Regions from separate parts of the Streptomyces sp. RGM 3693 genome, predicted to be linked through region 2. Evidence: riboswitches for the same ligand, from Rfam matches in the RefSeq annotation. Region 2 holds a riboswitch; each other region holds the start of a gene.
What was found. A riboswitch is a leader RNA that binds a small molecule or an ion and turns the genes downstream of it on or off. The one in region 2 is predicted to bind cyclic di-AMP.
Positions count from the first base shown of each region.

Region 1: it holds a riboswitch for cyclic di-AMP, as region 2 does, so the genes downstream of both, ACO0M4_RS22585 (transglycosylase family protein) here and ACO0M4_RS04985 (M23 family metallopeptidase) in region 2, are expected to answer to the same signal.
Region 3: it holds a riboswitch for cyclic di-AMP, as region 2 does, so the genes downstream of both, ACO0M4_RS20300 (peptidoglycan DD-metalloendopeptidase family protein) here and ACO0M4_RS04985 (M23 family metallopeptidase) in region 2, are expected to answer to the same signal.

Region 1 is NZ_JBMPPQ010000002.1:1,158,882-1,169,087, forward strand. It holds gene ACO0M4_RS22550 (helix-turn-helix domain-containing protein) at 1-325, opposite strand, end outside; gene ACO0M4_RS22555 (ATP-binding protein) at 620-1,081, shown strand; gene ACO0M4_RS22560 (DUF397 domain-containing protein) at 1,461-1,685, shown strand; gene ACO0M4_RS22565 (MFS transporter) at 1,660-2,934, opposite strand; gene ACO0M4_RS22570 (LysR family transcriptional regulator) at 3,056-3,931, shown strand; gene ACO0M4_RS22575 (cytochrome P450 family protein) at 3,989-5,278, shown strand; gene ACO0M4_RS22580 (transglycosylase family protein) at 5,533-6,606, shown strand; cyclic di-AMP (ydaO/yuaA leader) riboswitch at 6,867-7,036, shown strand; gene ACO0M4_RS22585 (transglycosylase family protein) at 7,044-7,724, shown strand; gene eno (phosphopyruvate hydratase) at 8,036-9,352, shown strand; gene ACO0M4_RS22595 (FtsB family cell division protein) at 9,607-10,122, shown strand.
Region 2 is NZ_JBMPPQ010000001.1:1,177,685-1,187,890, reverse strand. It holds gene ACO0M4_RS05000 (GNAT family N-acetyltransferase) at 1-2,306, opposite strand, end outside; gene ACO0M4_RS04995 (HPr family phosphocarrier protein) at 2,508-2,789, shown strand; gene ACO0M4_RS04990 (GntR family transcriptional regulator) at 3,242-3,928, opposite strand; gene ACO0M4_RS04985 (M23 family metallopeptidase) at 4,213-4,992, opposite strand; cyclic di-AMP (ydaO/yuaA leader) riboswitch at 5,005-5,161, opposite strand; gene ACO0M4_RS04980 (M16 family metallopeptidase) at 5,471-6,853, opposite strand; gene ACO0M4_RS04975 (M16 family metallopeptidase) at 6,892-8,232, opposite strand; gene ACO0M4_RS04970 (DNA gyrase/topoisomerase IV subunit A) at 8,559-10,206, shown strand, end outside.
Region 3 is NZ_JBMPPQ010000002.1:664,741-674,946, forward strand. It holds gene ACO0M4_RS20285 (LysR family transcriptional regulator) at 1-441, shown strand, start outside; gene ACO0M4_RS20290 (PP2C family protein-serine/threonine phosphatase) at 748-1,887, shown strand; gene ACO0M4_RS20295 (DUF2332 domain-containing protein) at 2,014-3,198, opposite strand; cyclic di-AMP (ydaO/yuaA leader) riboswitch at 3,634-3,780, shown strand; gene ACO0M4_RS20300 (peptidoglycan DD-metalloendopeptidase family protein) at 4,065-5,399, shown strand; gene ACO0M4_RS20305 (aldo/keto reductase) at 5,502-6,467, shown strand; gene ACO0M4_RS20310 (hypothetical protein) at 6,555-6,857, opposite strand; gene ACO0M4_RS20315 (PrsW family intramembrane metalloprotease) at 7,017-8,372, opposite strand; gene trmB (tRNA (guanosine(46)-N7)-methyltransferase TrmB) at 8,470-9,333, opposite strand; gene lhgO (L-2-hydroxyglutarate oxidase) at 9,609-10,206, opposite strand, start outside.

The DNA of each region.
Region 1 (10,206 bases), on a different contig from region 2:
CCTGGTCTTCCAACTCGGCGATGTCGAGCAGCCCTTGCGGCAAGCTGCCTCTGTAGCGTTCCCACCAGCCGTCGCCGCCCGGCTGCGCCATCGCGACCAGTGCCTCGATGTACTTCTCGTCGGTGCAGCCGCAGTTGCACGCGAGTGTGCGCAGGCGCTCGGCGCTGATGCCGCGCACGCCCGACTCCATGTTGGAGATCTTGCCTCGGTCGACACCCAGCAGGCCGGCTGCGTGTTCGGCGGACATGCCCGCTGAGGTGCGCAGCCTCCTCAACTCGCTTCCCAAGCGCTTTTGTCGTTCCGTCGGGATCGTCCTCGGCGGCATGCCGTCCCCCTCCATGCGACGTCGCCTCAGTCTGGTGCTCAGGGAGGCGCGTTCACCAATACGTGGTTCATTTGCCGAAGTGTGTGGCAAATTTACCACCGGCTGTTTACGGTCGGTGTTGCGCAAGATACACACCGCTACCACCGGAAGCGCGCCGCGCGAGCACGCCCGCCTGCCCTGGGGTGCGTGTGCCCGCGCCCAGGGAGGCAGGCCACCGGTGCGGCCGGAGCGCGTACGTACCGCGTGCGTGACGTGCACGCGTCCAACTACCCGACGCAACTGAGGGGTTCCACCATGCCCGTCATCCCGTTTCCGTCGCAGTCCGCACCGCCATCGGCAACCCTGACCAAGCCCCGAGTGCCCACGGTTCCCTCCCGCTGGACGTTCCCCGCCACCGCCGCCTCCGTGCGGCGCGCCCGGTGGGCCGTGGCCGGGGCGCTGCCCGCCGACTGCTCCCCGCAACTGGCGGACGACCTCGTCCTGTTGGCCTCGGAGCTCGTCACGAACGCCGTGCGGCACGGCGCGCTCCATGACGAGGACCAACTGGTCGAACTGTTCCTCTGGCCCGCCGACGGGCACTACTGGCTGGCGGTGTCCGATGCGGGAGACGGCCGCCCGGTGATCAGGGCGTCCGGCCCGGAGGCCGGTTGCGGCGGCCGGGGGCTGGTCCTCGTGGACGCGGTCGCCGCTGCCTGGGCGGTGGTGCCGCGGCGCCCGTGCGGGAAGTCCGTCGTGGCCGGGATGCCGCTGCACTAGAAAGAGGGGAAGAAGCGGAGCGCGGGCCGCTCAGGCAGGGGATCCCGACGGGCTGGCCGCTGCCCGCGCGCCCCGCGTCCGCCGCACCCGTTCGGCCGTCCACACCCCACCACGGCCCCCGCCATCCCCGCCCCCAGCGCGCACACGCCGGTCCAGCCGCCCAGGCCCCACATCATCGAGGTCAGCGCGGAGCCGACCGCGCCGCCCGTGAAGGATTCGGTTCCGGTGGCCTACGTAGAGGGCTTCGTGACCGGGAACCTCATGGATGATCCGGCTCCGGTGGGTGCCGGCCAAACGGCCTACGCTCTAGCTCTGAGCGACGCGTTGTCGCATCAGGAGTCACTGGCCCTCGTCAAGGCTGTAGCGGAGGAACACGCACATGGTCAGCAGTGAGCACACCGTCTACGACTCGTCCACGCTCACCGGCTGGTACAAGTCCAGCTACAGCGGCGGCAATCAAGGCAACTGCCTCGAAGTCGCCCGCGGCCATGCCGACATCCCCGTCCGCGACAGCAAGCGCCCCACCGGGCCCGCGCTGACGTTCTCCCCCGAAAGCTGGTCGGTCTTCGTCTCGACCGTCAGGCGCGGGGAGTTCTCCGCCTGAGCCACTCCGCCACCCACACCCCCACCACGGCAACCGCCAGCCCCGCCCCCAGGGCGCACACGCCGGCCCAGCCGCCCAGGCCCCAGACCATCGAGGTCAGGGCGGAGCCGACCGCGCCGCCGACGAAGTAGCTGGTCATGTAGGCGGAGTTGAGGCGGTTGCGGGCCTCGGGGCGGAGGCCGTAGACCAGGTTCTGGTTGCTGACGTGGATGGCGTGGGCGGCGAGGTCGAGCACGATCACGCTGGCCAGCAGGGCCGCGAGTGACCAGGCGCCGCCCGCGCCGCCGGCCGCCAGCAGGCCCCAGGAGCCCAGGAGCAGGAACGCGCTGACGCCGGTGACGCGGTGCGCCAGCCCCCGGTCCGCCAGGCGTCCGGCCGTCGAGGCGGCGAGCGAACCGGCCGCGCCGACCAACCCCAGCAGCCCGATCGTCGATTCCTGCCAGCCGTACGCGGGGCCGGAGAGCAGGAAGACCAGGGCCGTCCACAGGGCGCTGAAGCCGGCGAAGGTCAGGGCGCCGAGCGCCGCCCGCCAGCGCAGCACCGGCTCCTGGGCGAAGAGCGCGAGGGTGGAGCGCAGCAGGGCCGGATAGCGCAGCCCGGCGGTGGTGCGGAGGGCCGGGAGGCGGAGGCGGAGCAGTACCGCCATCAGGAGCATCAGGGCGGCGTTGACCCAGTAGGGGGTGCGCCAGCCGCCGAGTTCGGCCAGCAGACCGGCCGCCGTGCGGGCCAGCAGGATGCCCAACAGCAGGCCGGTCATGACGGTGCCGATGGTCCGGCCGCGCTCGGCCGGCGCGGACAGGGTCGCCGCGAACGGCATGACGACCTGCGCGGCGACGGAGGTGAGGCCGGTGAGGGCGGTGCCCGTCAGCAGCAGGGCGGCGTTCGGGGCGCTCGCCGTCACGGTCAGGAAGGCGGCGGTCAGGGCGCAGAGGACGACCGCGAGCCGGCGGCGTTCCAGGAGGTCGCCGAGGGGGACGAGGAGCAGCAGTCCGAGGCCGTAGCCGGTCTGGGCGACGGTGACGACCAGGGCGGTGGTGCCGGCGGAGAGGTGGAGGTCGTGGCCTATGACGTTCAGGAGGGGCTGGGCGAAGTAGTTGCCGGCGACCGAGAGGCCGGTGGCGACGGACATCAGGAGCAGGGTGCCGCGGCCCAACCGGGGTGCCGGCGCCTCCGCTCCGGGCTCCGGAGGGCCTCCGGAGCCCGGGTGCGGTCCGGCCGTGGGGTGCGCGGCGTGCGCGGCGGTGTTCATGCGGCCAGCGTCCCGTTCGAGCCATCCATCGGTCCAACACATAGTTTTCATTGCATCGATCGTGAATCGCGATGGATGGCGCTGGATGGTGGCGGGGCGGTGCGTGCCTACGATCACGCGCATGGAGCTCCAGCAGATGCGGTACGTCGTCGCGGTCGCCGAGACCGGCGGGTTCACCCGGGCCGCGGAGCGCTGCCATGTGGTGCAGTCCGCGCTCAGCCACCAGATCGCGAGGTTGGAGAAGGAGCTGGGGGCCCGGCTCTTCGACCGGACGAGCCGGAGCGTGCGGCTGACCGCCGCCGGGGAAGCGTTCCTTCCGGTCGCCCGACAGACGTTGCAGGCCGCCGAGCGGGCCCGTGCGGAGGTGGAGGCGGTGACCGGCGAGGTGCGCGGACGGCTGGCGGTGGGCGCGATCTCCACCGTCGGGGCGGTCGATCTCGCCCGTGAGCTGGGCGCGTTCCGTACGAAGTACCCGAAGGTGCGGATCAGCCTCCAGATGGACATGAGCGATCCGTTGATCGAGCGGGTGCGGGAGGGCGCGCTGGACGTGGCGTTCGTCGGGCTGGTGCCCGGGGCGCGCACGGTCGGCGTGCGGGAGGAGGTGCTGGCGCGCGGGGAGTTGGTCGTGGTGGTGCCGCCGGAGCATCCGTTGGCCGGGCGCGAGTGGACGACGTTGGCGCGGGTGGCGCGGGAGACCTTCGTCGACTACGCGGAGGGCTCGGCGGCGCGGCGCCAGCGCGAGGACGTGTTCCGGGCGGCGGGGCTGACGGCCGAGGTGGCGTTCGAGGTGACCACGGTGGAGTTCCTGGCGGGGCTGGTCCGGGCCGGGCTCGGGATCGGCATGGTGCCGGAGGTGTTCGCCGGCAAACTGGCCGGGTTGCACCTCGTGCGGGTGCGGCCGGCGCCGGAGCGGACCGAGCGGGTGGTGTGGAGCGGACTGGGGCCGTCGCCGGCCGCGGCGGCGTTCCTGGCGGGGCTGGGCGTGCAGACGGGGTGAGGCCCCTGAGTGGGGTGGGGCGGGTGCGTCACCGGTTACGGTCGATACGTGCAGCACATGTCCGACACCCGCCCGGAGGGCGACCCGCCCGCCGTCTGCCCCATGGCCGCCGCCGGTCCGGTCCCCGCACTCTTCTCCTGGGAGTTCGCCGCCGACCCCTACCCGGCGTACGCCTGGCTGCGCGAGCATGCGCCGGTGCACCGGACGCGGTTGCCCAGCGGCGTCGAGGCGTGGCTGGTCACCCGTTACCCGGACGCCCGGCAGGCGCTCGCCGACGCCCGGCTGTCGAAGAATCCGGTGCACCATTCCGATGCTGCGCACGGAAAGGGTAAAACCGGCATTCCGGGCGAGCGCAGCGCCAACCTGATGACGCACCTGCTGAACATCGACCCGCCGGACCACACCCGGCTGCGCCGCCTGGTCTCCAAGGCGTTCACCCCGCGCCGGGTCGCCGCGTTCGCCCCGCGGATACAGGAGCTGACCGACCAGTTGATTGACAGCTTCGTGCAGCGGGGGAGCGCCGACCTCATCCACGAGTTCGCGTTCCCGCTGCCGATCTACGCGATCTGCGATCTGCTCGGCGTCCCGCCCGAGGACCAGGACGACTTCCGCGACTGGGCGGGCATGATGATCCGGCACGGCGGCGGGCCGCGCGGCGGGGTTGCCCGGTCCGTGAAGAAGATGCGGGCGTATCTGGCGGAGCTGATCCACCGCAAGCGCGGCGACCTCGGGGACGACCTGATCTCCGGGCTGATCCGGGCCTCCGACCACGGCGAGCACCTCACGGAGAACGAGGCCGCCGCCATGTGCTTCGTGTTGCTGTTCGCCGGATTCGAGACCACGGTCAACCTGATCGGCAACGGCACCTACGCGCTGCTCCGTCACCCCGCCCAGCGCGAACTCCTCCAGAAGTCGATCGCGGCCGGCGACACCGAACTGCTCGGCACCGCCGTCGAGGAACTGCTCCGCTACGACGGGCCCGTGGAGCTGGCTACCTGGCGGTACGCGACCCGGGAGCTGACGCTGGGCGGGCAGCGGATCGCCGCTGGGGACCCGGTCCTGGTGGTGCTGGCCGCCGCCGACCGCGATCCGGCGCGGTTCGACGAGCCGGACGTGCTCGACCTCACCCGGCGTGACAACCCGCACTTGGGATACGGGCACGGCATCCACTACTGCCTCGGCGCGCCGCTGGCCCGACTCGAAGGGCAGACCGCCCTGGCGACCCTGCTGACCCGACTCCCGGACCTCCGACTTGCGGCGGAACCGGACGATTTGCGCTGGCGCGGCGGGCTCATCATGCGCGGACTGCGCACCCTGCCGGTGGAGTTCACGCCCGAACCGTCCTGACCAGGGACCACTCCATAGTTGACGGTCAGTCAGCTATGTGACCATTGCGTGATCTCCGCTACACCGACTTGTGACTGCCCGTAACCCCGGCTACCTTTCCACCGACGATCGGGGCCGGCCCCGGGCTGCCGCCCGGTACCTCGCCGACACCGGTCCGACAACTCAACCGCCGCGCGAAAGGCAACCGCATGCGTTCCGGGAACGGCCGGCATCGTCGCCCCCGACAAGCACCGGCCATCTTTGTCACGGCAGGAGTGACCGGCGCGGGCCTGGCCCTGCCGCTGTTCACCGCGGGCGGCGCCCAGGCGGCCGACGCGCCGACCTGGGACCGCGTCGCGCAGTGCGAGAGCGGCGGGGTGTGGAGCTCCGCCACCGGCAACGGCTTCTACGGCGGCCTCCAGCTCACCCAGGAGATGTGGGACGACTACGGCGGCTCCGCCTACGCCTCCCGCCCCGACCTCGCCAGCCGCGCCCAGCAGATAGCCGTGGGCGAGGCGATCCTCGACGACCGCGGCCCGGACGCCTTCCCCAGCTGCGCGGTGCACGCCGGCCTGACCAAGGGCGGCCGCAAGCCCGCCGTCGACCCGGGCCCCACCAGCCGTCCGACGCCGCGCCCGTCCCACGGCCACACCGGCACCGGCGACCCCTCCGACTCCGACCCGACCGGGGACGCCTCCGGCTCGAAGGGGGACCAGGGCGAGGCCGGCCCGGCCACCAAGACCCCCGAGCCGTCCGGCAGTGATGCCGGCCGTGATTCCGGCGGCGATTCCGGCAGCGATTCCGGCGGTGGGTCCGGCGGCGACACCGGTACGGATGCCGGCACCGGCACCGGCTCTGGTTCCGACTCCGGCACCGACGCCCCGGACGCACCCCCGGCGACCCCGGGGCCGACGGACTCCCCGTCTGCGTCCCCCGCCCCGTCCGGCTCCGGAGCGCCCACCGGGTCCCCGTCCGGGACGCCGTCCACCTCCCCGTCCGACCCGGCTTCCCCGGCCCCGTCCGGCTCCACCGAGCCCGGTGACCCCGCCACGCCGCCCGCCACCGGCAAGCACCGCGGTGCGCCGGACGGTGGCGCGGACGCCGGGGACGACCGGGACGGCGGCAGCGGCCGGCACGCCTCCCGCGGCGGGGAGGCGCCCCGCACGCCCCCGGCGGACAGCGGCAGCTACCGCGTACGCCCGGGTGACAACCTGTCAGCGATCGCCGACAGTCATGACCTGCCGGGCGGCTGGCCTGCGCTCTACCACCGCAACCAGGACCTCATCGGCTCCGATGCGGACCTCATCCACCCCGGTCAGCTGCTCGATCTCGGGCGGACACAGGGGTAGTTACCGGCGGTTCGCTCGCTTTCGTAGCGTTTCGTAAAAGTGAGATATGGCTCTCGTTGCGGGGGATGGGGTGGATCCCGTCCCCCGTTTCCATACCGGGGTCGACCTGCGGAAATGCCCACCCTGATGATCAAAAACGGTCAACTTGGTTCAGAAGATGGGGTTTGAACACCAACAGGGTTACTGCTTACGGTCAGGACCGCTCGCCAAAGCGGGCCCTCCGATCGCACGCCGAGTCCTGCCGGCGGTCTGAGGACAACGACGCGCAAGCGCCGAAGGCAGGAGCGGGGGACCCAAGGTAAGTGCCGACCCCGCCCGTGAAAACGGGTCAGTCGGCTTGGGGTGAAGTCGCGTGTGCAGCACACGCGGCCGGGCAGCTCACACGGCCCGAACCCGACAGCTCACCTCGTAGGCGTCGGTGAGGAAACGAACGAACGATGCTGATCAACAAGGGCAAGCACCGCCGCAGCTCCAAGGCCGTCCGCGTCGCCACCCTGGCCGGTGTCGCCGGCGCAGCCGTCGCCGTCCCGCTGATGGGCGCCACCTCCGCTTCCGCCGCCTCCGTCGCCACCTGGGACAAGGTCGCCCAGTGCGAGTCCGGCGGCAACTGGTCGATCAACACCGGTAACGGCTACTACGGTGGCCTGCAGTTCTCGAACTCCAGCTGGGCCGCCGCCGGTGGCACCCAGTACGCGGCCCGCGCCGACCTGGCCACCAAGTCCCAGCAGATCGCCGCCGCCGAGAAGCTCCTCGCCCTCCAGGGCCCGGGTGCCTGGACCTGCGCCGGAGCCGGCAACCTGACCGCTGGTGGCCCGGCCGCCAACGTCGACACCTCCGGTGCCACCGTCAAGAAGAGCCAGGGCGCCTCCGAGGCCCGCAAGCAGACCCAGGGCACCACCAAGAAGTCCGCCCCGGTCCGCGAGAAGGTCGAGAAGGCCCAGCCGGCCCCGCAGCACTCGCACCGCTCCGGTGACACCTACACCGTCAAGTCCGGCGACACCCTCGCCAAGATCGCCAAGGCGCACGGCACCAACTGGAAGGCGCTCTACGCCGCCAACAAGTCCGTCGTCGGTGGCAACCCCAACCTCATCTTCCCGGGCCAGAAGCTCAGCATCTGAGCCGTCCCGGTTGCCCCAGAGAGCTGCCCCGCCGCGGCGCGTACCCCCGAGCGCGCCACGGCGGGGCTTCTCCGTTCCCCGGCCCGGATGCCGCGCCGCGGCCCGTCCACCTGCCCCGCGCCGCCCCGGCAGGCACACGCCCCTGACGTGCACCGTTTCCCGATGCCCCGGGCGGCCGGGCGCGGCGTTCCCCGCATAGCGAACATCGCGTGGAAACCTCCCGTGAACTGGGCTTTTGGGCAGCTTGTTGGGTAATTCCGTCCCACGGAGCGGGCCACAGGCGAGCGGATCCGCCCGGGGCCGTTAGGCTCATGCCGAGACCTCCAGACACCCATGAAGGAGACAACGTGCCGTCCATCGACGTCGTCGTAGCCCGCGAAATTCTCGACTCGCGAGGTAATCCCACGGTCGAGGTCGAGGTCGGCCTCGACGACGGCAGCACCGGCCGTGCCGCTGTTCCGTCCGGCGCCTCGACCGGCGCCTTCGAGGCCGTCGAGCTGCGGGACGGTGACCCCAACCGCTACCTCGGCAAGGGCGTGGAGAAGGCGGTCCTCGCCGTCATCGAGCAGATCGGCCCGGAGCTGGTCGGCTACGACGCGACCGAGCAGCGGTTGATCGACCAGGCGATGTTCGACCTGGACGCCACCGAGAACAAGGGCTCGCTGGGCGCCAACGCCATCCTCGGCGTCTCCCTCGCCGTCGCGCACGCCGCCTCCGAGGCCAGCGACCTGCCGCTGTTCCGCTACCTCGGTGGCCCGAACGCGCACGTCCTGCCCGTCCCGATGATGAACATCCTGAACGGCGGCTCGCACGCCGACTCCAACGTGGACATCCAGGAGTTCATGATCGCGCCGATCGGTGCGGAGTCCTTCTCCGAGGCGCTGCGCTGGGGCGCCGAGGTCTACCACACCCTCAAGAAGGTCCTGAAGGCCAAGGGCCTGGCCACCGGCCTCGGCGACGAGGGCGGCTTCGCCCCCAACCTGGGCTCCAACCGCGAGGCCCTCGACCTGATCCTTGAGGCCATCAAGGAAGCCGGCTACGCCCCCGGCCAGGACATCGCGCTCGCGCTGGACGTCGCCGCCTCCGAGTTCTACAAGGACGGCAAGTACCAGTTCGAGGGCAAGGAGCGCTCGGCCGCCGAGATGACCGAGTACTACGAGGAGCTGGTGGCGGCCTACCCGCTGGTCTCCATCGAGGACCCGCTGTTCGAGGACGACTGGGCCGGCTGGAAGGTCATCACCGACAAGCTCGGCGCCAAGGTGCAGCTGGTCGGCGACGACCTGTTCGTCACCAACCCCGAGCGCCTGGCCCGCGGCATCGAGGAGGGCTCCGCCAACGCCCTGCTGGTGAAGGTCAACCAGATCGGTTCGCTGACCGAGACCCTGGACGCCGTCGAGCTGGCCCAGCGCAACGGCTTCAAGTGCATGATGTCGCACCGATCCGGTGAGACCGAGGACGTCACCATCGCCGACCTCGCCGTCGCCACCAACTGCGGCCAGATCAAGACCGGCGCCCCGGCCCGCTCCGAGCGCGTCGCCAAGTACAACCAGCTGCTGCGCATCGAGGAGATCCTCGACGACGCCGCGGTGTACGCCGGTCGTAGCGCCTTCCCCCGCTTCAAGGGCTGACACCCTAAAGCCCGGCGTGCAGCGCTTCACGGGCTGAGCACCACCCCCGCCGTCGGCGCCCCGCGCGCCGCACGGCAGCACCACCGCACCGTCCGACTGCGCTCCCGAGGACTCGACCGAGGACTCGACGGGGGAGCAACGCGGAGGTGAAGCGCACCGTCCCCGGCGCCGGTCCCGTACCGTTGCCGGGGACGTACGTCATGATGGTCGCCGTGACGACGTCGGGACGGAAGCTGAAGGGGAGGCGAGGCGACGTGCCCGCGGACCGGTTCTCCACCGCGACCCGGCTCAAGGCGCTCGGCGAACAGGCCGCCGCCCGCGTCTACCGCGCCAAGCGGCGGCCCCGCCGCAACCGCCTCACCGGCCGCGCCGCCCTGCTGGCGCTGGTGATGTGCTCGCTGGTGGTCGCCCTCGCCTACCCGATAAGGCAGTACATCTCCCAGCGCTCGGACATCTCCGACCAGCGCCGCAAGGCCCAGGACGCCGCCGCCGCGCTCGACCGGCTGCGCGACGAGAAGGCCCGCTGGCAGGACCCGGCCTACGTCCAGCAGCAGGCCCGCCGACATCTGCACTACGTCATGCCGGGCGAGACCGGGTACATCGTCCAGGACGGCTCCGGTGTCCGCGCGGCACCCAAGGCGGCCAAGGCGGCCCAGCTCCCCTGGTACGACAAGCTCTGGGAATCCGTAGACGCGGCTGACACGGCCGGCACGGCTCACGCCGCTGGTACGGCCGACGCGGCCGGCACCGCCGTCGCGGACAAGCGGTAGCCCGCACCGGCCGGTACCGGCGAGACTGTACGGGCGGGTCCGCACGCGGCCCTACGGGTCGCCACCGGCTGCCCGCCGTCCGCT
Region 2 (10,206 bases):
GCCAGCAGGGCCTCGGCGTCGGCGGGGGGCAGCGCGACGGAGCGGCCGGGGGCGACGTCCGTGGTGAGCCGGTCGAGCAGCTGCTCGATGTCGGCGCCGGCCGCCGCCTCCTGGATGTCGTCGTATTCGGGCACCCGGCCTGGTTCGGTGGCCGCTCGGCGCCACGCTGCGTAGCGGACAGCCTCGGCGAGGGCGCGGACGGCACGCTCGGCGGCCGGGTAGGCGGGGATGTGGACGGGACGGGGGTGGGCCGGGGCCTCGGGGGCGGGCGCCCGGTCCGGGGCGTGCGCGGGGGCCGGGGGGCGGGGCGGGCCCGGGGGGTGCGGCGGCCGGGGCGGGGCGATGGGCCTGCCCTGGGCTTCGGGGGAGCTCTGGGGCTGGGCGGCCGGTTCGTGGGGCGCGTGCGGGTCGTAGGGCTCCGGTGGGGCCGCGAGCGTCGCGGCCAGGTCGTCCATCGCCAGGTGGACGACGGTGACCGGCTTGCCCGGGTCGGCGGCGGCCGCGGCGCGCAGGGCGTCGGCGAGCGCGGCGCCCTCACTCTCCCCCGGGACGGCGGCGTCCTCCTCGGCCACCCACGGGATGGCGGTGACGACGACGGCGTCGCAGCCGGGCCCGGCGAGCGCGGCGGCGAGCGCGGCGCGGAAGTCCTCGGGGATCGCCGCGGAGGGCAGTACGTGGGGGCGCTGCGGGCGCAGTCCTTCGGTGAGGCAGGCGTCGTAGGCCAGCAGGGCCAACGATTCGGAGTTGCCCAGGATGGCGACGCGCGGGCCGGCCGGTAGCGGCTGGGAGGCCAGCACCAGCCCGGCGTCGATGAGTTCGGTGACGGTGTCGACGCGGATCACGCCGGCCTGGCGCATCAGGGCGGCGACGGTGCTGTCGGGGACCCGGACGGTGGGGACGGCGTGGCCCAGGGGGGCGGTGCCGTGGTGCCGGGCCCCCTTGGCGACCACCACGGGTTTCACGGCGGCGGTGCGGCGGGCCAGCCGGGCGAATTTCCGGGGGTTGCCGATGGACTCCAGGTAGAGGATCGCGACGTCGGTGTGCGGGTCGTCGTACCAGTACTGGAGGAGGTCGTTGCCGGAGACGTCGGCGCGGTTGCCGGCGGAGACGAAGGTGGAGATGCCGGCGATGCCGCCGTCGCCGGGGCCGCGCTCGTGCAGTCCGCTGAGCAGTGCGATGCCGATCGCTCCGGACTGGGTGAACAGGCCGATCCGGCCGGCGCCGGGCATCTGGGGAGCGAGGGAGGCGTTCAGCCGGGCGTCGGGAGTGGTGTTGATCAGCCCGAAGGCGTTGGGCCCGATCAGGCGCATGCCGTAGGAGCGGGCTTGGCGGAGCAGGGCGCGCTGTCGCTCGCGGCCGTCGGTGCCGGCCTCGGCGTAACCGGAGGAGAGGACCAGCACCCCTTGGACGCCGTGTTCGCCGCAGTCGCGGACGACGTCGGGCACGCCGGCCGGGGGGACGGCGATCACTGCCAGGTCGACCGGCTCGGGGATCTCGCGCAAGGAACGGGCGACGGGGACGCCCTCGGGCTCCAGACGCCGCAGGTCCTCGGGGAAGGCGTGGTTGACGGCGTGCACCCGGCCGGTGAAGCCGGCGTCGAGGATGTTGCGCAGGGCCGTGCGGCCTACGCCGCCGAGGGCGCGGCCGGTGCCGATGACGGCGATCGAGCCCGGGGCGAGCAGGCGTTGGACGGAGCGGGCCTCCGCGCGCTGCTCGCGGCCGCGCATCACGGCCATGGACTGCTCGGTCGGTTCGAGGTCGAACTCCAGGCGGACGACGCCGTCCTCGAAGGTGCGCTTCTGGGTGTAGCCGGCGTCCGTGAACACCTTGATCATCTTGGTGTTGGCGGGCAGGACCTCGGCGGCGAACCGGCGGATGCCGCGCTCGCGGGCGACGGCGGCGATGTGCTCCAGGAGGGCGGAGGCGACGCCGCGGCCCTGATGGGCGTCCTGGACGAGGAAGGCGACCTCGGCCTGGTCGTCCTCGGGGCGCTTGGCGGGCAGTCCCCGCTCGTCGATCCGGTCGTAGCGGACGGTGGCGATGAATTCGCCGCCCACCGTGGCGGCCAGGCCGACCCGGTCGACGTAGTCGTGGTGGGTGAACCGGTGGACGTCACGGTCGGACAGGCGCGGATACGGCGCGAAGAAGCGGTAGTACTTCGATTCGTCCGAGACCTGCTCGTAGAAGGAGACCAGTCGCTCGGCGTCGGCGGGCGTGATGGGCCGGATGCGGGCCGTACCGCCGTCGCGCAGCACCACGTCGGCTTCCCAGTGGGTCGGGTAGGCGTGATCCGGCGGCGTCTGCATGCGGACAGCGTACGGCGGGGCACTGACAACGGGCTCGACGTGCGTACCCTCGTTTTTCCCGGCCTCGCCGCGGCGAGGCCAAGGACCTGGAAGGGGGGCCCGGAAGCCCGGACGGAATGCCGGGACGAAGGGCTTCGGGACCACTCCTGACAGCGTGCAAGAATGGTCTAGACAACAGTCACGACTTTGAAGGGCAACACCATGGCTGAGCGTCGCGTCAATGTCGGTTGGGCCGAGGGCCTGCACGCCCGCCCCGCGTCGATCTTCGTCCGAGCGGCCACCGCCTCCGGTGTCCCGATAACGATCTCCAAGGCCGGCGGCAACCCCGTCAACGCCGCGTCCATGCTCGCGGTCCTGGGCCTGGGCGCCCAGGGTGGCGAGGAGATCGTGCTGGCCTCCGACGCTGAGGGTGCCGAGGCTGCGCTCGAACGCCTGGCGAAGCTGGTCGCGGAGGGCCTTGAGGAGCTCCCCGAGACCGTCTGAGGAGCGCCGGGGCCGCGCGCCCCGTCCACTACTTCTCCTGATGCGGCCCTGCCGCGGTGACCGGGACATCCGGCTGCTGCGGCGGGGTCGTTTCGTTGCGGAGGCATCGCGGGAGCCTTGGCTCCGCGGACCATCGCCGGTGGCGTCACGGGCAGCGATCTCCCGAGCCTGCGTCACACCGACATCCGGAAGTGCGCAGAAAAGGGCGCCGGGGCATAGCGCGCGACCTCTGGTCAGCCGCGCCCGGAAAATTTCCCCTTGCCCTCTTTCGCCTCCGAGAATTCCCTCTCGCCCGGATATCGCCCCGACCGGAATCCTTCTCCGGTGAATTTATCGCGCCAGGATTCCGGAAACGGAGCGCGAACGCCAAGCCTCGCCCTCCCACCGTCCTCGCCATTCCTTCCGCTCACCAACAATTCCCCTACGCCTCCTCTTTGTATACGGGGTGATTGTTAAGCGCGGGCGCGTGCCGTGTTGACGGGCCGTTTCACCTCCCTCACAGCAGGAGCGGCACGCCGCAGCTGGTACACGGGCAGCGACCGCTCGACGTGCGCCGCCATGAGGGCGCGCGCCCGTTCCGCGTCACCACGGGCCACCGCGTCAAGTACGGCGCCGTGTTCGTCCCACGAATCGGCGGGGCGGGCCGGCGGCTCCACGACGTACACCCACTCGATCTTGCGCCGCAGCTGGGTGAGGAGCGCCGTGAGGCTGGGGCTGCCGGTCGCCTGGGCGAGCGTTTCGTGGAACCAGGCATCCAGTTGACGCAGGTCCGCGGGGTGGCCGTGGCGGGCCCGTTCCCGGCCGAGCCGCACCAGGCCGCGCAACACCTTCAGGTGGGCGGAGCTGCGGCGGGCGGCCGCACGGGCGGCGCCCAGCGGCTCCAGGAGGGCGCGGACGTCGAGGAGGTCGGCGGCCTCCTGTTCGGTGAGTTCGGCGACGCAGGCGCCCGCGTGGTGCCGGGTGGTCACGAATCCCTCGGACTGGAGGGTGCGCAGCGCTTCCCGCACCGGGACCCGGGAGACGCCGTACCGCGCGGCGAGAATGTCCTCGATCAGCCGGCTTCCCGGCGTGAGCACACCCGACACAATATCGTCGCGAATCGCTGTACACACCGCGTGCGCGGAAATGTGACCTCGCATCGTCCGTGCCTCCGCCGTAATCCCCGGAAAACGTCGCCGCTCGGCGACTTTCCCCGACTCTATTCGACCGGGACGGACTTTCCCTCGGGACGTCGTGAATTCATCGGCGCTTTTCGGCCGGTGGGCAGGGGAACCGTGGGGCGGTACGCCGATGGCCTTGGGGAGAAGCCGATGCCCTCGGGAAGACACCGGCGGCCCTATAGGGACAGCAGAACCCCGGCGCGCCAGGGGTGGCGGGCCGGGGTTCCGGGGGACGGTACTGCGGCGGAGAGATCGCGGTCAGGTCAGACGGTGACGCCGTGCGCGCGGAGGTAAGCGACCGGGTCGATGTCCGAGCCGTAGTCGGGGCCCGTCCGGGCCTCGAAGTGGAGGTGCGGTCCCGTGGTGTTGCCGGTGTTGCCCGAGAGGGCGATCTGCTGGCCCGGGGTGACCGTCTGGCCGACCGTCACCCCGAAAGACGAAAGGTGACCGTATTGGGTGTACGTACCGTCGTTCATCCGGATCACGATGTTGTTGCCGTACGCACCGCCCCAGCCGGCCTCGACGACGGTGCCCGAGCCCACGGCGTGGACGGGCGTACCGGAGGCGGCGTGGAAGTCGATACCGGTGTGGCTGCCCGAGGACCACAGGCCGCTGGACGCCTTGTACCCGGTGGAGACGTAGGAACCGGTCACGGGCGCGACGAAGGTGTTGAGGCGCTTGCGCTCGGCCTCGCGGGCGGCGCGCACCTTGGCCGCGCGTTCCTCGTCGGCCCTCTTCTTCGCCACCTCGGCCAGCCGGACGGCCTCGGCCTCGGCCTTCGCCCGGGCCGCGGTGGCCTCGGCGGCCGCCTGCTGCGCGTCGGCCTGGGCCTCGATCCGGACGGCGAGCTCGTCACCCATCACGACGGACTGCTGGAGACCGGTGTCGTGGGGGGCCGACTCGCCCGTGGCGGCCAGCGCGGGCGACGCCACGGAGGCGACGACACCAGAGGCCGCGAGGGTGGCTATGCCGGCGAGGTTACGGGTGGTACGAGCGGTGCGGCTCGCACGGCGGTGCTTCCCGGTGGCACGGGTGAACGCCATGTACTGGCTGGTCCTTTCCTTCCCTCTCGCCTACCGGGTTAGCTGACGGGTTCGGAGCAGGAAGGTCTCCTACGGACTCCTCCGGAGAGGGGTCCGATTCACCCCAAGGGACGGGTGGGTCCCCGGCTCCCCTGGCTCGCGCCGTACGGGGACTCGGCGATGACTGTCCGGTGCCACTGTTGTGGCGGACTTGTGACGAACAGCCGGACCGACGCTAAACGGGACAACTTTCAATCGGCAAACAGAACCGGACTTTTGTGCGGTACGCCACACGCGAATCGGGCAACCGACGCAACCGGGCGGGCAGCACCAGCCGCCCGCCGGACGCGACACCACGGAGTCCCGCACTCCCGGCACGCAGCCGACCGGACGGGCACGCAAAGCGGCTCCCGTGGCAAGTGACCGCCACGGGAGCCGCTTTGTCGACACGCGTCAATAAGTGACGAACCGTCGGGTGACTGGACGTCACGTGGACGGGTCAGCCGCTGACGACCGTCACCTCGCCGATGCCCAGCGCCTTGACGGGCTCGGCGATCTGCGCCGCGTCACCCACCAGGACCGTCACCAACCGGTCCACCGGGAAGGCGCTGACGACCGCCGCGGTCGCCTCGACCGTGCCGGTCTCCGCGAGCCGGACATACAACTGCGCCTGGTAGTCGTCCGGGAGCTGCTGCTCCACCTGGTCGGCCAGCGTCCCGGCGACGGCGGCGGCGGTCTCGTACTTCAGCGGCGCGACGCCGACGAGGTTCTGCACCGCGACGTCGCGCTCGGCGTCCGTCAGCCCCTCTGCCGCCAGGGTGCGCAGCACCGTCCACAGGTCCTGGAGGGCCGGCCCGGTGGACGCGGTGTCCACCGACCCGCTGATGGCGAGCAGGGCGGCGCCGGTCGCCCCCTCCGGGGAGGACGGCGCGGACGAGCGCAGGACCTGCCCGAAGGAGCGCACCCCGTAGGTGTAGCCCTTCTCCTCGCGCAGCACCCGGTCCAGACGGGACGTGAGGGTGCCGCCGAGGCAGTACGTGCCGAGCACCTGGGCGGGCCACACCTGGTCGTGCCGGTCGGCGCCGATCCGGCCGATGAGCAGCTGTGTCTGGACGGCGCCGGGACGGTCGACGATCACCACACGGCCGGTGTCGTCGGCGACGACCGGGGACGGCTTCGGCGGCTCGACGACGGAGCCCGTCCAGGCGCCCAGGGTGTCGGCCAGCGCCGCGCCCAGGTCGACGCCGGTGAAGTCACCGACGACGACGGCGGTGCCCGTGGCAGGCCGGATGTGCGTGTCGTAGAAGGCGCGGACGGCGGCCGCGTCGATCCGCGCGACGGTCTCCTCGGTGCCCTGCCGGGGCCGGGACATCCGGGAGGTGACCGGGAAGAGCTCCTTGGACAGCGCCATCGCGGCGCGCCGGGCCGGGTTGGCCAACTCGTGCGGGATCTCGTCGAGGCGGTTGCGGACCAGTCGCTCGACCTCACTGTCCGGGAAGGCGGGGGCGCGCAGCGCGTCGGCGAGCAGACCGAGGGCGCGCGGCAGCCGGGAGGCCGGGACCTCCAGCGAGACCCGTACGCCGGGGTGGTCGGCGTGCGCGTCCAGAGTGGCGCCGCAGCGCTCCAGCTCGGCGGCGAACTCCTCGGCGGTGTGTTTGTCAGTGCCCTCGGACAGGGCACGGGCCATGATCGTGGCGACGCCGTCGAGGCCCTCGGGCTCGGACTCCAGAGGGGCGACGAGGTTGATCTCCACGGCGACGACCTGCTGGCCGGGGCGGTGGCTGGTCAGGAGGGTCAGCCCATTGGGCAGCTGGCTGCGCTCGGGCGCGGGGAAGGCCCACGGCTTGGGGGCGCCGCCGCGCGGCTGCGGGTGGAACTCCATGGTGCTCACGGGGGCGTCTGCGGGGGTGGTGGCGTCGGTCACTTGGCCGCCTCCTCTTCCTCGGTGCCGGCGGCGTCGGTCTGCGCGGTGGGCTCGTAGACGAGCACGGCGCGGTTGTCGGGGCGCAGCCGGGCCTTGGCGGCCGCCTGCACCTCCAGCGGGGTGATCTCCAGGACACGCTGGACGGCGGTCAGCGCGAGCTGCGGGTCGCCGAACAGGACGGCGAAGCGGCACAGTTCGTCGGCGCGGCCGCTGACCGTGGCGAGCCGGTCCAGCCATTCGCGCTCCAGCTGGGCCTGGGCCCGCTCCATCTCCTCGGGCGTCGGCCCCACTTCGGCGAAGCGGGCCAGCTCCTCGTCGACGGCGGCCTCGATGGCGGGCACCTCCGCGCCACCGGATGCCTTCACGTCCAGCCAGCCCAACGAGGGCGCGCCCGCCAGCCGCAGCAGGCCGAAGCCGGCGGCGACGGCGCTGCGGTCGCGCCGCACCAGACGGTTGTACAGGCGGGAGGACTCGCCGCCGCCCAGGATGGTGAGCGCGAGGTCGGCGGCGTCCGCCTCACGGGTGCCGTCGTGCGGGAGGCGATACGCGGCCATCAGGGCGCGGGAGGGGACGTCCTCCGCCACGACGGTGCGGATCTGCTCACCGATGGTCTCGGGCAGGCTGCCGTCGCGCGGCGGCTGCTTGCCGTCGTGCGACGGGATCGAACCGAAGTACTTCTCCACCCAGGCCAGCGTCTGCTCGGGGTCGATGTCGCCCACGATGGACAGGACCGCGTTGTTGGGCGCGTAGTAGGTGCGGAAGAAGGCCCGCGCGTCCTCCAGGGAGGCGGCATCGAGGTCGGCCATCGATCCGATGGGGGTGTGGTGGTACGGGTGGCCGTCCGGGTACGCCATCGCCGTCAGCTTCTCGAAGGCCGTCCCGTAGGGGACGTTGTCGTAGCGCTGGCGGCGCTCGTTCTTGACGACGTCGCGCTGGTTCTCCAGGGATTCTTCGTCGAGTGCGACCAGCAACGAGCCCATCCGGTCCGCCTCCAGCCAGAGGGCGAGCTCCAGCTCGTGGGCGGGCATGGTCTCGAAGTAGTTGGTGCGCTCGAAGCTGGTGGTCCCGTTGAGCGAGCCGCCGGCGCCCTGGACGAGCTCGAAGTGGCCGTTGCCCTTCACCTGCCCGGACCCCTGGAACATCAGGTGCTCGAAGAGGTGAGCCAGGCCCGTACGGCCCTTGACCTCGTGGCGCGAGCCGACGTCGTACCACAGGCAGACGGCCGCGACCGGCGTCAGGTGGTCTTCGGAGAGCACCACGCGCAGGCCGTTGGCCAGCCTGTGCTCGGTCGCTGTCAGGCCGCCGGAGCCGGCTTCTTCTGTGGCCGTGTGACCCATGGGCATGTACGTCCCTTCGATCCGCTTGCGAGGAAGTCCTGTCACTGTATGCAACCGCGTCGGCATCTGGCGAAGTTCCCGTGAGGAAGGCCCCGAACGTGCGCCGCGCCCCGTGGTGGGGCGGGAAGGGGGGAGTCGTGGTGAGCGTTGTCAGTGGGGCGGTCCACAATGGTCCGCGTCAGACTCATCAGACTCGCCGGTCGGTCCGCCGGCCGGCCGGTCAACGTCGGTCCCAGCGTTGGGCCGAAGCGTTGACCCAATAGCGTTGATCCCCCAGCGTTGATCACACATCGGCAGTAGACGCAGCAGAAGGAGCCGCAGCCGCGATGGCCCGCCGCAGCACGAAGACCCCGCCGCCGGACGACTTCGAGGAGAGGATCCTCGACATCGACGTCGTCGACGAGATGCAGGGTTCCTTCCTCGAGTACGCGTACTCGGTCATCTACTCCCGCGCCCTGCCGGACGCCCGCGACGGTCTCAAGCCCGTACACCGCCGCATCCTGTACCAGATGAACGAGATGAGCCTGCGACCCGACCGCGGGTACGTGAAGTGCGCCCGGGTCGTCGGTGAGGTGATGGGTAAGCTCCACCCGCACGGCGACGCGTCGATCTACGACGCCCTGGTCCGCATGGCGCAGCCGTTCTCGATGCGGCTGCCGCTGGTGGACGGGCACGGCAACTTCGGCTCCCTGGGCAATGACGATCCGCCCGCCGCGATGCGGTACACCGAGTGCCGGATGGCGTCGGCGACGTCCCTGATGACGGAGTCCATCGAAGAGGACACCGTCGATTTCACGCCCAACTACGACGGCCAGGAGCAGGAGCCGGTCGCCCTCCCTGCCGCGTATCCGAACCTCCTCGTCAACGGGACGTCCGGAATCGCCGTCGGTATGGCGACGAACATGCCGCCGCACAACCTCGGCGAGGTGATCGCCGCGGCCCGCCACCTGATCAAGCATCCGAACGCCGATCTCGACGCCCTGATGCGCTTCGTGCCGGGTCCGGACCTGCCGACGGGCGGCCGGGTCGTGGGCCTGAGCGGCGTACGGGACGCGTACGAGAAGGGCCGCGGCACGTTCAAGATCCGCGCGACGGTCACGGTGGAGAACGTCACGGCCCGCCGCAAGGGCCTGATCGTCACCGAACTCCCCTTCGCGGTCGGCCCGGAGAAGGTCATCTCCAAGATCAAGGATCTGGTGGGGTCCAAGAAGCTCCAGGGCATCGCGGACGTGAAGGACCTCACCGACCGCCAGCACGGCCTGCGACTGGTGATCGAGGTCAAGAACGGCTTCCACCCCGAGGCCGTACTGGAGCAGCTCTACAAACTCACGCCGATGGAAGAGTCCTTCGGCATCAACAACGTCGCCCTGGTGGACGGCCAGCCGCTGACGCTGGGCCTGAAGGAGCTGCTGGAGGTCTATGTCGACCACCGCTTCGACGTGGTGCGCCGGCGCAGCGAGTTCCGTCGTACCAAGCGGCGCGACCGGCTCCACCTGGTCGAGGGCCTACTGACGGCCCTGGTGGACATCGACGAGGTCATCCGTCTGATCCGCTCCAGCGACAACAGTGCCCAGGCCAAGGAACGCCTGATGGAGCGGTTCGGGCTGAGCGAGGTGCAGACCCAGTACATCCTCGACACCCCACTGCGCCGGCTGACCAAGTTCGACCGGATCGAACTGGAGGCGGAGCGCGACCGGCTGGAGTCCGAGATCGCGGAACTGACCCGGATCCTGGAGTCGGACGCTGAACTGCGCAAGCTGGTCTCCGGCGAGCTGGCGGCGGTCGCCAAGAAGTACGGCACGCCACGCCGGACGGTCCTGCTGGAGTCCGCGGGCGCCTCGGTGGCCGCGGTCCCGCTGGAGGTCTCCGACGACCCGTGCCGGGTACTGCTGTCCTCCACGGGCCTGCTGGCGCGTACGACCACGGCGGAGACGGCGTTCGACGCCGACGCCAAGCGCGTCAAGCACGATGTGA
Region 3 (10,206 bases), on a different contig from region 2:
CTGCTGCACGAGCGGCGGGTCGCCGCCGTATCGGTGCGGTCACCGCTCGCCGCGCGGGACGAGGTCGGTTGGCGGGAGCTGGCCCGTATGCCGTTGGTGCTGAACGAGGTCAGCGGGACGACGGACGGGTCGGACTGGCCGCCGGAGGAACGGCCGGAAATCGCCGCCCGGTGCGGGAACTTCGACGAGTGGCTGGAGGCGGTGGCCGGGAACCGGGGCATCGGGGTCGTACCGGAGTCCATCGGCCGGCAACGGGTGCACCCGTTCATCTCCTTCGTGGCGATCCCCGACGCGCCCCTGATGCCGTTGCAGCTCGTCTTTCCGCGGCACCACGGGCATCCGCTGACCCGGCGCTTCCTCGCCCACGCGCAGGCCACGGTCCATCAGTGCGAGGGCGGGGGGCGGGGGACGGTGCGGGAGCCCGGTGGGGGGAACCCGTAGGGGGTGGGGCGGCCCCAGCCTGCTCCTACCCCGTTCGGCGCAGGAGGACTCGCCGGCCGGCGCCGTGGCGGCAAGCCTTGAAACGGCGTGACGGCCGGAAGCAGTGTGACGGTCGGAAGCAGCGTGACGGTCGGAAACACTGCGCCGGTCGGATGCGGCATGACCAACGCAACGGGATCGATCGGTTCGCCAACGAGGGCGGCCCGGTGGGCCGGGGTCGGAACGGGGAGTGCGGGCGGAGCGCGGCGGTGCCGGACCCGTACCGGGTGCCACCCGGGCGGGCGGAGTGGGAAGAGGCCGGTGCGGATGGTGCGAGGCGGCGGGAACCGCACGGGCGAGGAGGAACGGCGGGCGCGCCGCGCCGCGATGTCCGCGCTCGGTCGCCGGCTGGCGCGCTGGCTCCCCGCCGTCCTGATCGTCGTCGGCGCGCTCTTCGACCTCGCCACGCCGCCCCGGTACACCGCGGCCCCGTTCCTCTCCGCCGCCCCTTTGGTCGCGGCCCCGCTGTACTCCCTACGAGCCACCGCCGGCACAGCCGTGGCCGCCACCGTCACCGAAATCCTTCTCGCCACGTACCACGGGGTCGAGGACTACTACCAGTCCGCCACCGAGGCGATCACGGTCATCGTGGTGGCCCTGCTGGCGCTCGGGATCAACCGGGTCGTCCGGCGCAGCGACGCCCGGCTCGCCTCCGTACGGGACGTCTCGGAGGCCGCCCAACGGGCCGTGCTGCCGGCGCCGCCCGACACCTTGGCCGGTCTCGCGGTCGCCGCGCGCTACGTGGGCGCCCGGGCCGGGGCTCGCATCGGCGGCGACCTGCACGCCATCCAGGACTCCCCGCACGGCGTGCGGATGATCGTCGGCGATGTACGGGGCAAGGGGCTGGAAGCCGTGGAGGCCGCGGTCGTCGTGATCGGCGCCTTTCGGGAGGCGGCGGAACAGGAGGCCACCCTGGAGGCGGTGGCGGGCCGGCTGGAACGGGCGATCAAACGGGAGGGCGGGCGCCGCGCGGGTCTCGACCACCACGAGGGCTTCACCACGGCCGTCCTGGCGGAGGTACCCGCCGGGAACCAGTCCGTGCTCCGCCTCCTGAACCGCGGCCACCCGCCCCCTCTGCTGCTCACCCCGGACGGCGGCCTACGGGAGTTGACCCCGTCCACCGCCGCGCTGCCGCTGGGCCTGAGCGACGTGGCGGGCTGGCCGGACCGCGCGGACGAGACGTTCTTCCCGGCCGGGGCGCTGCTGCTCCTGTTCACCGACGGGGTGACCGAGGCCCGCGACCGGGCCGGCCGGTTCTACGACCCGTGCGCCCGGCTGCGTGGCAGCCAGTACAGCGGGCCCGGTGACCTGTTGGACGTGGTGGTCGAGGACGTTGCCCGGCACACCGGTGGGGGACCCGCGGACGACATGGCGTTGCTGGCGGTCCAGCGGCCCTTGGAGGCGTAGCCGGCGGGCTGGCCTTCGGGACGGCACGGGGTGGGGTGGGTAGCCCGCAGTCCTCACGGACGGGGCGGGAACGGGGGGCACGTCCCCGGCCGGCCCCAGGGCCGGTCGGGGTGGGACCGGCCCGCGCTACGGCAGCGGCGGCCGCAGCCAGTGCACGCTCTGGCCGTGCGGGCCCGTCAGGGCGACCGGACGCTCGTCCACGGCGAGGGTCAGCAGCATCGCGTCCGCCGGCCCGAGGGAACGGTGCTCCGGCGCGGTGATCCACGGCAGCACGCTGTGGTGCTCCTGGGAGATCCAGTGCCCCCCGCCGTCCCGCTCGGCCAGCAGCGACCGGACGAGCCGGGCGAACTCCTCGCGCCGGGCCGGCGGAAGGTAGGTCAGCACCGCGCTCTGGAAGACGACGAGCGTCGCCTCGGGCGGTGCCTGGGCGGCCAGCGCCGGCAGCTCGTCGATCAGGTCACCGCGCACCAGAGTGGGGCGGGGCGACGTCGACACCGCCTCGACGGCCGCCGAGAGCCGCGCCGTACGGGCCTCGTCACCGGGCCATACGAGGGCGCGCAGCCAGCGGAGGTCGTCCGGTTCTCCGACCGGGTCGAGCGGATCCAGGTCGATGCCGCCGCGCCAGACGATCTCGGGCAGCTCGCCGGGCAGCACCGCCGGGCCGTCGTCGCCCCCGGGTGCGACCCCGCTGGTGCGGCAGGTGAAGGTGACCGGGCCGTCCGGGGCACCGCCCTCGACGGGCGCACCGTGGCTCCCATGGCTCCCGTGGCTCCCGTGGCTCCCGTGGCTCCCGTGGTCCCCGTGGCTCGCGTGGTGGCCCTCCTGGACGTACCGGTAGCGGTACCGGTCCGGGTGCAGGCACAGCCCCGCCGACGCCCCGACCTCCAGGAGGGCCAGCGGCTGCGGCAGAGGGGCCAGCAGCGGCAGCAAGGTGGCGCAGCGGGCCGGTTCATTGGTCTGGGTGGAGCGTCGCATGATCACCGCGCGGACCTCGTCCCAGTGCCGGACCGTCCACTCGCGCCAACGCCCGTACGCCGCCTCACCGCGCGGGCCCAACTCCGCGTGCGGACCGTCGAGGTAGCGCACCGCGGCGAGCAGCAGGTTCGGCTGCTGCTTGTTGCCGGCCGGCAGCGAACCCGCCAGCAGTTCGCAGAACTCGTCGTCCTGGCTGATCCGGGCGGACAGTTCCTCGTGCGCGTCGGACTGTCCCCGCGCCTGTTGCCAGGAGAACTCCCGGTACCGATCCGCCACTTCCCGTGGGTTGTTGACGGTGTTCCCGGCGTTTCCGGTGTTCGCGACGTTGACGACCATGAGGCGACGTTATCCTCCTCACGTTCTGTAACTGCGGGGCGTCCCTCCGCATAACGACTCACGCACAATCATCACGAGATCGTTTGACGGGACGGTGCCAACTCGCCCTGTTTGCGGCCGGGCTGGGGGTAAAAGTCCATGCCAGAGCTTCCTCGGGGGGCTTGCGGAACCCCCGTGGATTCGTGGGAACGCTTGGATTTCCCGCACCGTCTCTATTACTGTCCGATAACGGAGCGCGGTCGTCCCAGCCGTCGCCAGTGGCGGCACCGCGCGCCGACGCCGAATCCCGTACGCGCTGCTCCCGCACGTCCAGAACGACCCTTGAGCCACCCTCCCGAGCCGGCTGTTCGCGCGGCGCGACCGGTGTCCCCGATCCGTGTCCTCGACCCGAGTCGAGTCGCCCGGATCGACCGGTTCCGAGGGGCCTGTCGGATCCGCCTGGAATTGCTGGGAATTGAGTCGAGGGAACCGGGGAACCACCCTCTTGGGGTGAATCGGGCGCCTCTCGCCAGGGGGCGCTCGTAGGAGACCTTCCTGCTCCGAACCCGTCAGCTAACCCGGTAGGCGAGAAGGAAGGAAAGGAGTGCGCCCCCGTGGCGTCCAATAGGCCCGCCCCCCATGCTCCGTCCGCGTACGGCCTTGGTGGCCCCGCCGACTTCGGCGGCTCGGTCGGCTTCGGCGGCCCCGCCGGGCTCGGTGGTCCCACCGGCCTCGCTGTTCCCACCGCTGCCAGCGTTCCCACTGCTGTTAGTGATCCCATCGCTGCTGGTTCTCCCGCTGGTGTCGGTGCTCCCACTGCTCCCACTGCTCCCACTGGTGTCGGTGCTCCCGTTGACTCGGCTCAAGTCCAGCCGTCCTACGGGGAGTTGTTCGACCGGCGTCCGCACCAGGGCGCGTTCTCCCACGACCTGCTGGTCCCGGACCCGCTGCCCCAGGGGGCGCCGTCCCCGGGCGTGCCGTCCCCGGGCGTGCCGGTGGCGGGCTCGCTGCCCGGTGGGGAGCCGGCGCTCGGCCTCGAAGGCGAGGGCGTCGATGGTGAGGGCGCCGACGTGGAGGGGTCCCCGGTCGACGAGTTGGGTGTCGGCGACGGGGCGGCCCGCTCGGTCCGCGGCAAGCACCGGGTGGCCAAGCAGCGCGGCGGTGGTCTGGCGCGCGGCGGCACGGTGCTGGGCGTCGGCGTGATCGCGGCGGTCGGCGCGAGCGGGGTGGCCGCGGCCGAGGACCGGCCGCCGGTGCCGATATCGATGCCCGACCCCGGTGGGCTGGTCGATGACGCCGCCGGCGCGCACCAGGACGCCGCGTCCCGCCCCGGCACCAGCCCGTTGGCCGCCGGCGGCGGTGTCGCGCACGCCCCGACGGCCGCCGCCACGGCCGCCACTTCGGCGGTCTCCGCCCCCTCCAGCCCCTCCGCACCCCTCTCCCAGGCCGGTGCCGCCCCTGGTGACGGCGCGCAGGGCGCGGCCGAGGCGCTGCGCCACCGCATCCTCCAGCAGGCCGACGGCCGGCCGGGCGCCGCGGAGCAGACCGCCGTCCCCCAGGTGACCCACGACACGGGCGCCCAGCAGGGGACCGCGGAGCGGGCCGCGGCGGGCGAGGAGAAGCCGGCGACAGCGGCGGAAACGGCGACGGCGACGCAGCCGGCAGCCGGATCGGAAGCTGAATCGGAAGCCGGATCGGAAGCTGGATCGGCAGCCGAGCCTCAGGCAGGGGTGGAAGCCGCGCCCCAGGCGACGCCGGAAGCCGCGCCTCGCACGGCGCCGGAAGCCCGTCCGGCGCCGCAGGCCGACCGGCCCACCGACGCGGCGAAGCCCTTCGTCGCCCCAGTCTCCTCGTACACCCTCACCGCCGGCTTCGGGAAGGCCGGCGACCCCTGGGCCGCGGACCACACCGGCCAGGACTTCACGGCCCCAACGGGCACGCTGGTCATGGCAGTTCACGACGGGACCATCACCCAGGCGGGCTGGGCCGGCGGCTACGGCTACCGCATCGTCCTCACCCTCGACGACGGCACGGAGCTCTGGTTCTGCCACCTGTCCTCGATGGTCAAGACGACGGGCCGGGTCCACACGGGCGACGTCATCGGTCGCGTCGGCGCCACCGGGAGCGCCACCGCTCCGCACCTCCACCTGGAGGTTCGCCCGGGCGCCGGCGCGCCGACGGATCCGCTGCCCTGGCTGCGCGGCCACGGGGTCACCGTCTGATCGATCCGGCCGGCTGCCCACGCCCCGTGGGCAGCCGCCGGGGAGCGCCGCCGGTCTCGGCCGCGGGGAACAACTCCCGCTGTGCCAACGTTGTTACCGATCATGAACGTGACACACGCCCAGAGCTCAGCCCCCACTCCCAAGTCGCTCGGTTCGCTGTCCGTCTCCCCGCTCTGCCTCGGAGGCAACGTCTTCGGCTGGACCGCCGACGAGGCCGAATCCTTCGCCGTCCTCGACGCCTACGTGGCCGGCGGCGGAAACTTCATCGACACCGCCGACGCCTACTCCTACTGGGTGCCCGGCAACAAGGGCGGTGAGTCCGAAACCGTCATCGGCAACTGGCTGGCGGCCCGCGGCAACCGCGACGACGTCGTGATCGCCACCAAGGTCGGCGCCCAGCACGACCTCAAGGGCCTGTCCGCCGCCACCATCAAGACCGCCGTCGACCTCTCCCTGAGCCGCCTCCGTACGGACTACATCGACCTCTACTACACCCACTACGACGACGAATCGGTCGAGGTGAGCGAGTTCCTGACCGCCCTCGACGACCTCGTCCGGGCGGGTAAGGTCCGGGAGATCGCCGCGTCCAACATCTCCGCGCAGCGCCTACAGGAGTCGCTGGACTTCTCCGACCGCGAGGGCGTGGCCCGCTACGTCGCCGTCCAGCCGCACTACAACCTGGTCTCCCGCGACACCTACGAGGGCGAACTCGCCGACGTGGCCGCCCGCAACGGCATCGCCGCGGTCCCGTACTACGCCCTCGCCTCCGGCTTCCTGACCGGCAAGTACCGCCCGGGCGGCAGCATCGACAGCGCCCGCACCGGGAAGGCCGCCAAGTACCTGGAGACCGACCGCGGCCGCCGCGTCCTTCAGGCCCTCGACACCGTCGCCGCGGCCCACGACGCCGAGGTGTCCACCGTCGCCATCGCCTGGCTCGCCGCCCAGCCCACCGTGGCGGCCCCCATCGCCAGCGCCCGCACCCTGACCCAGCTCCCGGCCCTGCTGGCCGTCACCGAACTCGCCCTCACCGACGTCGAAGTGGCCCTCCTCACGGAGGCATCCGCCTGACGCAGCCCGGTGTGCGGGGGCCCTACGGTCCCCGCACACCGCAACGGTGTCAGGACACCCCTCGGCGGTCGGTCCGCCGGCCCGGCCTCACCCGCGCCGGTCCGCCACCGCCCACGAGGCCAGCGCGACCCCGCCCGCCACCGCGAACACCGAAGGCCACGCCCCGATCTTCTTGGCCAGCGGGTGCGACCCGGCGAACGCCGCCACATAGGCACCACTCAGCGCGGCAGCCGCCTTCGTGCCGGCCTTCTGCTGCCAGCCGCGAGCGGCCACCGCTCCGGCAGCCGCCAGCGCCACCCCGCCCAGCGGCCGCTTCTTGGTCCACCGGGCCACGCCGTAACCGCCCACCAGCCCCGCGGCCGCCACCACACTCGTCGGAATCCCAGCCATCGCAGATCCTCCCTTTCACGGACAACTCCCAGGAGCCTACGCGCGGCCCTCGCGCCATCCCGGAGCACGGTCCACCGGGGCACGGAACGCCCTACGGGCCCGGATGTTCCTAGGGGTCCTGCCGGAGGCCAGGGAAGCCAGGGAGGCCAGACAGGCCGATCAGCGCTGGTCACCGTTGCGGGACCGGGCCCTGTGCGGCAGGGCCGAGACGCGGCGCGGCGCCGTCCCGGCGGGGCCCGGCGCTCCCTCCGGCGGGCTCGGTGTGCCCGTTCCGCACGCCCACGCCTGGAGCAGCGCCGGACCGGCCCACGGCCGGTACTGCCACAGCCGCTCCAGGAGTTCGCGCTCCCGGGCGGTGAAGTCCGGGGACGGGCCCGCCAGGTGGGCGCGGCGGCGGTGGAAGGAGAGGGCGGTGGCCAGGGTGGTGTAGGCGGTGACGGCGCGGGCGGCGGCCGGGCCGTGGGTGCGGCGGGCGAGGTCGCGGGCCAGGGCGCGGGTCCTGAGCGAGGAGAGCGCGGTCGGCTCGGGCGCGGCGAGCCAGCCGGTGGCGGCGTACGGGGCGAGGTACACCCGGACGGACAGCAGCTCCTGCCGGCGGGCCCACAGCGCCAGCCAGGTCAGGGCCAGCAGGACCGGCACCATGCACACGCCGTAGACCGTGAGGAAGCCGGCGTCGCCGAGGCTGGAGGCGGCGTTCCACACGCCGTGCAGGAGGATCGCGGCGGCCAGGCCGAGGAGGACGAGCGCGGCGCGGGCACCGCGGCGGCGCGGGTAGCGGGTGGCGGTTATCCCGAGCGCCAGGCCGGTGAGGATCGTGAAGAGCGGATGCGCGAACGGGGAGACCACGATCCGTACGAAGAAGGTGCCGGCGGTGAGGGAGCTCAGACCGGTGTGCCCCATGGACTGGTCCTCGCCGAAGGCGCTGCCCAGATAGAGGATGTTCTCGGTGAAGGCGAAGCCGGTGGCGGTGATGCCGGCGATCACGATGCCGTCCGTGATGCCGTCGAAGTCACGCCGGCGGAAGCGGTAGAGGAGCACGATGGCGGCGGCCTTCATCACCTCCTCGACGACCGGGGCGACGACCGTCGAACCCCACGCCGCGGCCTCGGTCGGTGACGCGGAGGAAATGTTGTTCGCCAGCCAGTCGGTCGCGAAGCCGTTGGCCAGGACCGCGACCAAGGTGGCGGCGCACGCCCCCCAGGCGAAGGCGAACGCCAGATTCCGCCAGGGCTCGGGCTCGATCCGGTCCAGCCAGCAGAACGCCGCGATCAGCAGCGGCACCGGGAACACGGCCAGCCCGAGGCCGACCAGCAAGCCCTCGGTGCCCGTCTGCCGTCGGACGATGCCGAGGATGAGCACGCCGGAGAGCGCGAGCAGCGCGGCCAGGGTGATGGCCCGGACGGTCTTGCTGCGCCAGGGCGCACCCCGGCGCCGGGGCCCGTCGTGGACCTCGGGGGGTGTGTACGGCGGCGGGCCGGCTGGGTGCTCGGGGAGCGGCGGCGGTGACGGGTACACCCATCGACCCTAGCGAGGGTGGGGCGCTACGGGCATGTGGGTGAGGTGTGCCGGGGGAGGGGCGGGCCGGCCCGGCGCCCCCGGAGGGCCGCGGCCCTCAGCCTCGGCGGCGGAACAGCAGGTCGTGCACGGTGTGCCCCTTGTCCAGGCCCTGTCCCTCGAACCTGGTCAGCGGCCGGAAGCCCGGCCGGGGCGCGTACCCGGAGTGCAGGTTCTCCAGCGTCGGCTCGGCGGAGAGGACCTCCAGCATCTGCTCGGCGTACGGCTCCCAGTCGGTCGCGCAGTGCACCAGGGCGCCGGGCGCGAGCCGGGTGGTCGCCAGCGCCACGAACTCCGGTTGGATCAGCCGGCGCTTGTGGTGGCGCTTCTTGGGCCAGGGGTCCGGGAAGTACACGCGCAGACCGGCGAGGGACCCGGGGGCGAGCATTTCGCGCAGCAGGATGATCGCGTCGCCGTTGGCCACCCGGATGTTGGACAGGCCGTTCCGCTCCGCGAGACCGAGCAGATGGCCCTGGCCGGGGGTGTGCACATCGCAGCCGAGGATGCCGGTGTCCGGGTCGGCGGCGGCCATCTGCGCGGTGGCCTCGCCCATCCCGAAGCCGATCTCCAGGACGACCGGCAGCCCGCCGAAGAACGCGTCGAGGTCGAGGCGGGAGAGCCCGTCGATGTCCAGGCCCCACGTGGGCCAGAGGCGGCGCAGCGCATCGGCCTGGGAGGAGGTGACGCGGCTGCGGCGGGGTTGGAAGGACCGGATCCGCCGCTCGTGGTGCGAGCCCGCGGGGTCGGCCGCCGGCCCCGTCCCGTCGGGGAACATCGGCTTGCCGCGGCGGGGCACGGCGGCCGACACGGCGGTGGCGCCGAGGGGGCGCGGGGCGGGCGGGACGGCGGTCACCGAGGCGTCCGCGCCGGTGGCGTCGGCAGCGGCGGTGGCGGTTTCGGGGGTGGCGGGGTTCTCGGACACAGTGCGTCGATTCTACGGATGACGCCGCCGCGGACGGGACCGTCGCCGAGGGCCCACCCCGGCCGGCGCCCCCGCCGACCACCGGAGCCGCAGGTCAGCGCCGCGATGGTGGGAGGTCCGGCAGGTCCGCCCGAACCCCACCCGGACCCCGGCCGGACCGGAAGCGGACCGGGCAGCCGGGCCCGCCCGCCGGCGCCCCCGCAGCCCGCGAGGCCCTGGTCCCCCGCACCCCATGAATCTCTCGTCCCCCGCACCCCGTGAAACCCTCGTCCCCCTCACCCCGCAAGGCCCTCGTCCCCCACCTCCCGGGCCGGGATCCCCAGGAGCCGGGTCACCCGCCGAGCCACCTCCCGGCCGATCGGGAGGGAGGCCGTGGCGGCCGGGGACGGGGCGTTGAGGACGTGGATCATGCCGGGGGACTCGGCGAAGAGGAAGTCGTCGACGAGGGTGCCGTCGGGGAGGACGGCCTGCGCCCGGACCCCGGCCGGGGAGGGCAGGAGATCCTCCTCACGGGCGTCGGGCAGCAGCCGGCGGACCGCCTCCGCGAAGGCGCGCCGGGACAGCGAGCGCTGGAGTTCGCCCGCGCCGTAGCGCCAGTGGCGGCGGGCTATCCGCCAGGAACCGGGGAAGGCGAGCGTCCCGGCGAGCTCGGTGGGACGCACGGTGCGCCAGTCGTAGCCCTCGCGGGCCAGCGCGGGGACGGCGTTCGGCCCGATGTGGACGGAGCCGTCGATGCCGCGGGTGAGGTGGACGCCCAGGAACGGGAAGGCCGGGTCGGGGACCGGGTAGACCAGGCCGCGGACCAGTGCGGCGCGCTCCGGGGCGAGGGTGTAGTACTCGCCGCGGAACGGGATGATCCGCATGCCCGGGGCG